DNA from 2 places in the Streptomyces formicae genome. Region 2 is predicted to be linked to the other one. Evidence: riboswitches for the same ligand, from Rfam matches in the RefSeq annotation. Region 2 holds a riboswitch; the other holds the start of a gene.

Region 1 (4,687 bases), 5.4 Mb from region 2:
TACACGTTCACGAAGCGGCGCAGCTTGCCGTCGTCCACGATGCGCTCGGCGATGCCCGCGTGCCGCGAGTCGAGGTCGGTGAAGAGCTCGGCGAGGGTGTCTCCGCTGCCCTGGACGGCCTTCTCGCCGTCGGTGTAGGTGCGGAGGATGGTCGGGATGCGGACCTCGATGGCCATGGCGGGCTCCTGTCGGGAGTCGATGGTGCGGGTGGCGGGCGCGCGGCGGCCCTGATCCTTGCGGTGCTGCGTACGAGAATGCGACGCCGCGGCACACGGCCGTGCGGCGGAACGGTTCAGCCGGAACAGATCGCGCTGGCGAGGCGGCACAGGTCGACGTGCAGGCGCGCGACAAGCAGCACGGGCGGTGCGCTCTTCGTCTCTTCGCTCACGTCATGGGGAACCATGCGGTCATCGTATCGATTCCCGGTCCGGATCCCGGAATGTGATCTCACCTGGTGGACGGAATCCGTTCAGGATGCGGGCGGCGGCAGATAGACGACGTTCGGGGCGCCGGTCACCGGGTGGGTGCTGACCTCGGCCGTCACTCCGTACACGGTGGCGAGCAGCTCGGCCGTGAGCACCTCCTTCGGCGCCCCCGAGGCGACGAGACGGCCGCCGTCGAGGACGTAGAGGCGGTCGCAGTAGTACGCCGCGAGGTTCAGGTCGTGCAGGGCGAGCAGGTTCGTCGTGCCCAAGTCCCGCACCAGGGAGAGGATCTCGAGCTGGTAGCGGATGTCCAGGTGGTTGGTGGGTTCGTCGAGTACGACGAGGGTGGGGCGCTGCACGAGGGCGCGGGCCATCAGGGCGCGCTGGCGTTCGCCGCCGGAGAGCGAGGGGAACGCGCGGTGCGCGAGGGCCGCGACCCCGACCCGGTCGAGCGCGGCCCGCACCAGCTCCTCGTCGGCCGCCGTGTCCGCCTCCCAGAAGCGCTTGTGCGGGGAGCGGCCCATGGCGACCACCTGCTCGACGGTCAGCTCGAAGGCGGCCTGCCCGTCCTGCGGCACGGTGGCGAGGCGCCTGGCGCGCGCCTTCGCGGACATCGCGCCCAGGTCGTCGCCGTCCAGGAGGGCACGGCCGCCGGACGCGCGCAGGGTGCCGTACACACAGCGCAGCAGCGTCGTCTTGCCGCTGCCGTTGGGGCCGACGACGCCGACGGTCTCGCCGGGGGCCGCGGTGAGGTCGACGCCGTCCACCAGGCGCCTGCCGTCGATCTCGTACGAGATCCCCTCGGTGCGCAGTTCCCCCACGGGAGCGTTCTGGTCGGTCATGCCGGGACTCCTTCGGTGCGCCGCCGCAGCAGCCAGAGGAAGAACGGGCCTCCGGTCAGCGCGGTGAGCACGCCGACGGGGATGTCCTGCGGCGCGGCGACGGTGCGCGCGGCGAGGTCGGCGACGACCAGGAAGACCGCGCCCAGCAGCGCCACCACGGGGAGCAGCGGGCGGTGCGCGGCGCCGACGAGCATGCGGGCGGCGTGCGGCACCATCAGGCCGACGAATCCGATGGCCCCGCTGTACGCGACCAGGACGCCGGTCAGGAGGGAGGCGAAGACGAAGACCGCGGCGCGGAAGCGTGCCGTGTCCAGGCCGAGGACGGTGGCGCCCTCCTCGCCGACGAGCAGCAGGTCGAGGGGGCGGGCGAGCGCCATGAGCAGGGCCGTGCCGACGACCAGGGCGCAGCAGGGCAGGGCGAGCATGTCCCAGCGGGCGCTGCCGAGGCCGCCGAGCGTCCAGTACAGGACTTCCTTGAGGTGGTCCGCGCTGTCCGCGGTGACCAGGATGAGGCTGGTCAGGGCGGTCAGGATGTACGAGACGGCGACGCCCGCGAGGATCAGGCGCCCGGTCGCGAAGCCGCCGCCGCTCCTGGCAAGGGAGTAGACGAGGACCAGTGAGACCAGCGCGCCCGCGAAGGCGGCGGCGGGGATCGTGACGGTGGTCGCGAGGGCCGAGCCGACGCCGAAGGTGCCGCCGAGCACGATGGCGCCGACCGCGCCGACGGAGGCGCCCGAGGAGACGCCGAGCAGGAACGGGTCGGCGAGGGGGTTGCGGACGAGGGCCTGGAGGACGGTGCCGATGACGGCGAGTCCCGCGCCGACGGCTGCGCCGAGCAGGACCCTGGGGAGTCTCACGTCCAGCACGATGGTTCTGAAGGGGGAGGGGTCCGCGCGGCCCGTGAGGATCTCCATGACGTCCCCTGGCGGGATGCGGACGGAGCCCAGGGCGAGCCCGGCGATGATCGCTGCCGCGAGGGCTGTCGCAAGGACTGCGCAGATCAACAGGTGCTGTCCCCGGGACCTGCGTCTATCGCCCTTCGGGCTCGTCCTCAAACGCCGGACGGGCTGGAAGATCCGCCCCGCGGGCTGCGTCACCCGAGGCTGGGTCTGCTGGTCGCTCACAGCTGCGCCGCCAGCTTCTCCACCGCCTTGGGTGCTCGTACTCCCGTGACCATGTCCGAGAGCGGCAGGACCGCGAAGCTCTTGTTCTTGATGGCGGGGACGTCCGCGAGGGCCGGGTCGTCGAGGAGGCGCTTCTTCTTCTGGGCGACCGTCGTCGCGCCGTAGTCGAGGATCACGATGGTCTCGGGGTGGCGGTCCACGACCGTCTCCCAGGAGGCGTCGGCGAAGGACTTGTCGACGTCGGCGACGATGTTGCGGCCGCCCGCCCGCTCGATGATGTCGTTGCCGATGCCCCGGCCGCCGACCGTGAACGCCGTCTTGTCGCCGCTGTCGTAGACGAAGACGGAACGGGGCTTCTTGCCCTTCAGCTTCTTGGTCGTGGCAGCCAGTTCGCGCTCGGCGCCGCCGACCCACTTGTCGGCGCGGTCGCGCACCCCGAAGGTGGCGCCGACCTCGCGGACCTCGCGGAAGACGTCGTTCATGGTGACGGGGCGCTTCGCGCAGCCCTCGACGTTCAGGCGGCTCTCGATGCCCGACTTGGCGAGCGCGGAGCGGCTGCGGCCGTCGCTGGAGAGGAAGGCGCTCGCGTAACCGCCGTACACGAAGTCGGGGTTGGCGGCGAGCAGCTTCTCGTAGGAGGGGTACTCCTTGGCGACGACGGGGAGGGCGTCGTACGCCTTCGCGTACTTCGGCAGGACCTTGTCGTCGAGGTAGGCCGTGCCCGCCATGCGGTCCTCGAGGCCGAGTTCCAGCATCACCTCGGTGGCGTGCTGGTTCATGGTGACGGCGCGCTTCGGCGGTGCGTCGTACGTCGTCCTCACACCGCAGTTGGTGACGGTGTACGGGAATCCGGCGGCCTTGGCGGCGGGCTTCGTGTCACCGTCGGAGTCCGAGGAGGAGCATGCGGCGAGCGGGACGAGCAGGGTGGCCGCGGCGAGCGCGCGTATGCCGGTGTGACGGCGGGACATGGCTGAGCTGCCTCCTCCAGGGGATTTCCGCGTCCCCTGCGTAGCGTGGAGGAAGGCGGCAGGTCAGTTCCTGACTCCCCCGCCCCCGGTGCGGGGTGGGGTCACAGTGGCGGGACCGTGCCGGGTTCGCACCGGCTTCCTGGCTCCTGCCGCCCTCATGAGTAAAGCTCAGTATGCCTGTACGACCTTTACCTCTTCCTCGGTGACCTCGCCCTCCACGATCCGGTACGAGCGGAACTGGAAGGGGCCCGCGTCGTCGGTGTCGGCCGTGGAGACCAGGACGTAGTGCGCGCCGGGCTCGTTGGCGTAGGTGATGTCGGTGCGCGAGGGGTAGGCCTCGGTCGCGGTGTGCGAGTGGTAGACGATCACCGGCTCCTCGTCGCGGTCGTCCATCTCGCGGTAGAGCTTGAGCAGGTCGGTCGAGTCGAACTCGTAGAACGTGGGCGAGCGGGCCGCGTTCAGCATCGGGATGAAGCGCTCGGGGCGGCCGGTGCCTTCCGGGCCCGCGACCACACCGCAGGCCTCGTCGGGGTGGTCCTGGCGCGCGTGCGCGACGATCTGGTCGTGGAGGGCCTGGGTGATGGTCAGCATGGCAGCCAGGATAAGCAGAGGGGCCGGTCCGTACCGAGGAGTGGTACGAACCGGCCCACATGCTGGGATCCAGCGGTTGCCGCGCTACTTCACCGCGTCCTGCGACTCGGCCTTGCCGCCGGACGCCTGCGGGTTCCCGCGCTGCATGACCAGGTAGCCGACGCCCAGGATCAGGGCCCAGACGGGAGCCGCGTAGAGCGAGATGCGCGCGTCCTTGTCGATGCCCATCATCACGATCACCATGCCGATGAAGGCGAGGGCGAACCAGCTCGTGTACGGGGCGCCGGGCGCCCGGAAGGTGGACTGCGGCAGCTCGCCGCGGTCGGCCTTGCGGCGGTACTTGATCTGGCAGACCAGGATCATGATCCAGGCCCACATGCCGGAGATGGTCGCGAAGGAGACGACGTAGTTGAACGCCTCGCCCGGCCACTGGTAGTTGATCCAGACGCCGACCAGCATCAGCGCGGCGGAGAAGGTCGTGCCGACGAGCGGCAGGCCGTTCTTCGTGAGCTTGGTGAAGAACTTCGGGCCCTGGCCGTTCATCGCCAGGTCGCGCAGCATGCGGCCGGTGGAGTACATGCCGGAGTTGCAGGAGGAGAGCGCGGCCGTCAGGACGACGAAGTTGACGATCGCCGCGCCGATGCCGAGGCCCATCTTGTCGAAGGCGGCGACGAACGGCGAGACGCCCGGCACGAACTCCGTCCACGGGACGACCGAGAGGATCATGATGAGCGCGC
Region 2 (4,687 bases):
CGACGAGCGCCTGCTGGTCCTCGGTGAGCGCGGTGGTGGACGTGGTCGTGGTCATGGCGCTCATCCCATGGTCGGGATCGAGAAGTCCGCGCCTTCCCTGGCTCCGGAGGGCCAGCGCGAGGTGACGGTCTTCGTACGGGTGTAGAAGCGGATCGCGTCCGGGCCGTGCTGGTTGAGGTCGCCGAATCCCGACCGCTTCCAGCCGCCGAAGGTGTGGTACGCCACGGGGACCGGGATGGGGACGTTCACGCCGACCATGCCGGTGTTGACGCGGCGGGTGAAGTCGCGTGCGGTGTCGCCGTCCCTGGTGAAGATCGCGACCCCGTTGCCGTAGGGGTGCTCGCTGGGCAGGCGCAGGGCCTGCTCGTAGTCGGCGGCCCGTACGACGCACAGGACGGGGCCGAAGATCTCCTCGCGGTAGATCCGCATCCGGGGGCTGACCCGGTCGAAGAGGGTGGCTCCCGCGAAGAAGCCGTTCTCGTGTCCCGGCAGGGTGAAGTTCCGTCCGTCGACGACGAGTTCGGCGCCTTCGTTGACGCCGATGTCGACGTACCTGCGGACCCGGTCGAGGGCCTCCTGGCTGACCAGGGGGCCGAAGTCGGCCTCCGCGTCGTCGGAGCGGCCGATCCGCAGCGCTCCGACGCGTTCCTTGAGCGCGGCGACGAGCCGGTCCGCCGTCTCCTCCCCGACGGGCACGGCCACCGAGATCGCCATGCAGCGCTCGCCCGCGGAGCCGTATCCGGCGCCGATGAGGGCGTCGACGACCTGGTCGAGGTCGGCGTCCGGCATCACGATCAGGTGGTTCTTGGCGCCGCCGAAGCACTGGGCGCGCTTGCCCTGGGCGGCGGCGGTGGCGTAGATGTGCGCGGCGATCGGCGTGGAGCCGACGAAGCCGAGCGCGCCGACGCGCGAGTCCGTCAGGAGGGTGTCGACCGCTTCCTTGCCGCCGTTGACGACGTTCAGCACGCCGGGCGGCAGCCCCGCTTCCAGGAAGAGTTCCGCCAGGCGCAGGGGTACGGAGGGGTCGCGCTCGGAGGGCTTCAGGAGGAACGCGTTGCCGCAGGCGAGGGCGGGCGCGGCCTGCCACAGCGGGATCATGGCGGGGAAGTTGAACGGGGTGATCCCGGCGACCACTCCGATCGGGGAGCGCAGCGAGTGCACGTCGATGCCGGTGCCCGCGTTGTCCGTGAACTCGCCCTTGAGCAGGTGCGGGATCCCGGCGGCGAACTCGACGACTTCCAGGCCGCGTTGGATGTCGCCGTGCGCGTCGGCGACGGTCTTGCCGTGCTCGGAGGAGAGCAGTCGCGCCAGGGACTCGCGTTCCTGGTCGACGAGTTGGAGGAAGCGCAGCAGGACGCGGGCCCTGCGCTGCGGGTTCCACTCGCCCCACTGGCGCTGGGCGGTGGCGGCGTCGGCGATCGCCGCCTCGGTGTCGGCTCGGCCCGCGAGGGGCACACGGGCCTGTACGGAACCGGTGTTGGGGTCGTACACGTCGCCGAAGAGGCCCGACGTGCCGACGGTGTGCTTGCCGCCGATGAAATGGGTGAGTTCACGGACCACGATGAGCCTGCTCTCGTCAGGTGGGGATCCGGGGATGGCGCGGCGCACCGGCGAACGGCACCCGGTGGGGTGCGCTCGGATCGGGGCCGCGGGACGCGAGGGCCGAAGAGCCCACGGGGCAACGCGAGTTGACGTACGCCGCCGGACGAGCCGGGGTCAGGGCCCACGTCGTCGGTGCGCTAGAAGTCGGCGTACACCGTCGGTCGCTCCGCCGGATCACCTGGGTCGTGGGTACGGACCGGTGCCATGCGTGTCTGCTCCATCCTCGTGGACAACACGGAACACCCCGCGGCCGGTATCCTGACTCCCGGATCAGCGCGCGCTCCCCCGCCTTCCCGACGGACGCGACGTCCTTCGGTGGCGCGTTGTGTTGCGAGAACGCACTCCCCGGTCACAGTGGCGGGACCGCGCCGGATTCACACCGGCTTCCCTGACACCGCGGGCCTTGCCGAGGACCATATAGTTGGACGTCCTAGTAAGTCCACCCCGGCAGGATCGCGCAGGCTTCCCACGCCGCGGGCGTCAGCAGGGGGCGCAGCCCGGTGAACAGCTCCAGGAGGCCGGGGCCGTGGTGGGCGCGGAACTCGCTGTCGACGCTCGCGATGTCGAGCTCGTTGGCCACCGTGAGCTCGGCGAAATCCGCCTGCCGACGGCGCGTCGGCGCGAAGGCGCGACCGGTGAACCGGTCGCGGAAGAGCCCGTCTCCGCCCCGCCCGGTGAGCGCCGGATAGCCGGTCTTCCGGTCGCAGCTCGCGTAGAGGTACACGAGGGACTCGGCCTCGGGGCCGATGACGGCGCGGGCGCGCTCACGCCGGTCGAGCGGCAGCAAAACGGGGGCGAAGCCGTCGGTGCCGTACAGCACGTGACAGAGCCCGGCACGGCGCAGCGCGGGGCGCGCGTCCCAGTCGGCGAGCCGCTGCCGTACGCGGTCGAGATGGGCCAGGAGGGTGCCGCCGGGGTGGTGGATGGCTCCGGCGCCGAGGTCGTACAGGAACTGCCGGGCGGCGCGGTCCGGGTGGGGCTCGGGCTCGGATTGGGACTCGGGCTCGGGTTGGGGCTCGGGCCCGGGTTCTGCGGCCATGGTCACGGACAGCGACTCCTTCCGGCCGACGGGAGGCCGTTTCCAGCCGAACACGACAGCGAGGGGGTCGACACCCGGCCGGGCCCCGACACCGTCCGGATCGGTGGCGGGGCCCGGCCGGGTTGCCGCCCTGGGCCCGAAACGATCGTCCCGCTTCCCCAACAGCCAAGTCAATCCTCGGGTTTCCTCACCGAGACCCAAGCTCTGGCTTGGGGCCATCCGGGAGGTGACCGGTGCTGCCCAAGACGGCCCGCACCCTCTAAGGTGGCCCGTGCAGCTGGTTCGCCCTGTCCGCCAGACAGGCGCGTCGCAAGAGGGAACCCGGTGGGAATCCGGGACTGCCCCGCAGCGGTGAGTGGGAACGACCGCCGTCATACGCACTGGATCCGCCGGATCCGGGAAGCGACGGCCAGTAGGAATCCGCCTCGGCGGATGTGCCCGCGAGTCCGAAGACCTGCCCGTTGCCCGCACGTGACCGATCGCGTGCGGAATCCCGGTGACCTCGTGGGCGGGTCGGCGTGCATACCGTTCGAGACCGCGCCATCGGCGCGTGTCGGCTCCGGACGGTCCGTCATCCCTTCGCGTCCGCGTCCCGTTGCCGGGATGTTCAGGAGTCATCTCGCGAAGGAGATTTCCGTGACAGCGAAGTCCGCAGCCGCGGCGGCACGGGCCACCGTGTACGGCTACCCCCGTCAGGGTGCGAACCGTGAACTGAAGAAGGCCGTCGAGGGCTACTGGAAGGGCCGCGTCACCGCGGACGCCCTCCGGGAGACCGCGGCGGAGCTGCGCCGCACCACCTGGCGGCAGTTGGCGGAGTCCGGCGTCCACGAGGTGCCGACCGGCGACTTCTCGTACTACGACCACGTCCTGGACACCAGCGTGATGGTCGGCGCCGTCCCCGCCAGGCACCGCGCGTCCTTCGAAGCCGACGCCCTGGACGGGTACTTCGCGATGGCTCGCGGCACCCAGGACGTGGCGCCGCTCGAGATGACCAAGTGGTTCGACACCAATTACCACTATCTGGTGCCGGAGTTGGGGCCGGACACCGTGTTCGCCACCGACTCGGCCAAGCAGGTCGCCGAGTTCAAGGAGGCGCTCGCGCTCGGCCTCTCGGCCCGCCCGGTCCTCGTCGGCCCCGTCACCTACCTGCTGCTGGCCAAGCCCGCCCCGGGGGTCGCCGCCGACTTCGAGCCGCTGACGCTCCTGGACCGGCTGCTTCCCGTGTACGCGGAGGTGCTCGCCGATCTGCGCGCGGCCGGCGCCCCATGGGTGCAGCTCGACGAGCCCGCCCTGGTGCAGGACCGCACCCCGGCCGAGCTCAACGCCGCCACCCGCGCCTATCGCGAGCTCGGCGCCCTCGCCGACCGGCCCAAGCTCCTGGTCGCCTCCTACTTCGACCGGCTCGGCGACGCCCTGCCCGTCCTGGCCAAGGCCCCCGTCGACGGTCTGGCACTGGACTTCACCGACGCCGCGGCCGCCAACCTGGACGACCTCGCCGCCGCGGGCGGGCTGCCCGGCAAGCGCCTGGTGGCCGGTGTGGTCAACGGCCGCAACATCTGGATCAACGACCTGGAGAAGTCCCTGGCCACCCTCGGCACCCTGCTCGGCCTCGCCGACCGGGTCGACGTGGCCGCCTCCTGCTCGCTCCTGCACGTCCCGATCGACGCCGCCGCCGAGCGCGACATCGACCCGCAGATCCTGCGGTGGCTCGCCTTCGCCCGGCAGAAGACCACCGAGATCGTCGCCCTGGCCAAGGGCCTGTCCCAGGGCACCGACACCATCGCCGCCGACCTCGCCGCCAACCGGGCCGACCTGGCCTCGCGCGCCGGATCGGCGATCACCCACGACCCGGCCGTGCGGGCCCGTGCCGCCGCCGTCACCGACGCCGACGGACGCCGCTCCCAGCCGTACGCCGAACGGGTCGCGGCCCAGCGTGCGCACCTCGGACTGCCGCTGCTGCCCACCACCACGATCGGCTCGTTCCCTCAGACCACCGCGTTGCGCACCGCCCGCGCCGACCTGCGCGCCGGACGCCTCGACACGCCG

What was found. Region 2 has a riboswitch for cobalamin ahead of metE (5-methyltetrahydropteroyltriglutamate--homocysteine S-methyltransferase). Riboswitches for the same ligand answer to the same signal wherever they lie in the genome.
Region 1: it holds a riboswitch for cobalamin, as region 2 does, so the genes downstream of both, KY5_RS15410 (ABC transporter substrate-binding protein) here and metE (5-methyltetrahydropteroyltriglutamate--homocysteine S-methyltransferase) in region 2, are expected to answer to the same signal.

The regions. Positions count from the first base shown of each region.
Region 1 is NZ_CP022685.1:3,583,044-3,587,730, forward strand. Features, by position in the region: gene KY5_RS15390 (MoaD/ThiS family protein) at 1-176, opposite strand, end outside; gene KY5_RS43060 (putative leader peptide) at 293-403, opposite strand; gene KY5_RS15400 (ABC transporter ATP-binding protein) at 470-1,246, opposite strand; gene KY5_RS15405 (FecCD family ABC transporter permease) at 1,264-2,274, opposite strand; gene KY5_RS15410 (ABC transporter substrate-binding protein) at 2,388-3,359, opposite strand; cobalamin riboswitch at 3,403-3,555, opposite strand; gene KY5_RS15415 (Mov34/MPN/PAD-1 family protein) at 3,528-3,950, opposite strand; gene KY5_RS15420 (amino acid permease) at 4,035-4,687, opposite strand, start outside.
Region 2 is NZ_CP022685.1:8,950,042-8,954,728, reverse strand. Features, by position in the region: gene KY5_RS38535 (acyl-CoA dehydrogenase family protein) at 1-64, opposite strand, end outside; gene KY5_RS38530 (CoA-acylating methylmalonate-semialdehyde dehydrogenase) at 61-1,560, opposite strand; cobalamin riboswitch at 1,833-2,035, opposite strand; gene KY5_RS38525 (DUF6817 domain-containing protein) at 2,033-2,641, opposite strand; cobalamin riboswitch at 2,903-3,118, shown strand; gene metE (5-methyltetrahydropteroyltriglutamate--homocysteine S-methyltransferase) at 3,278-4,687, shown strand, end outside.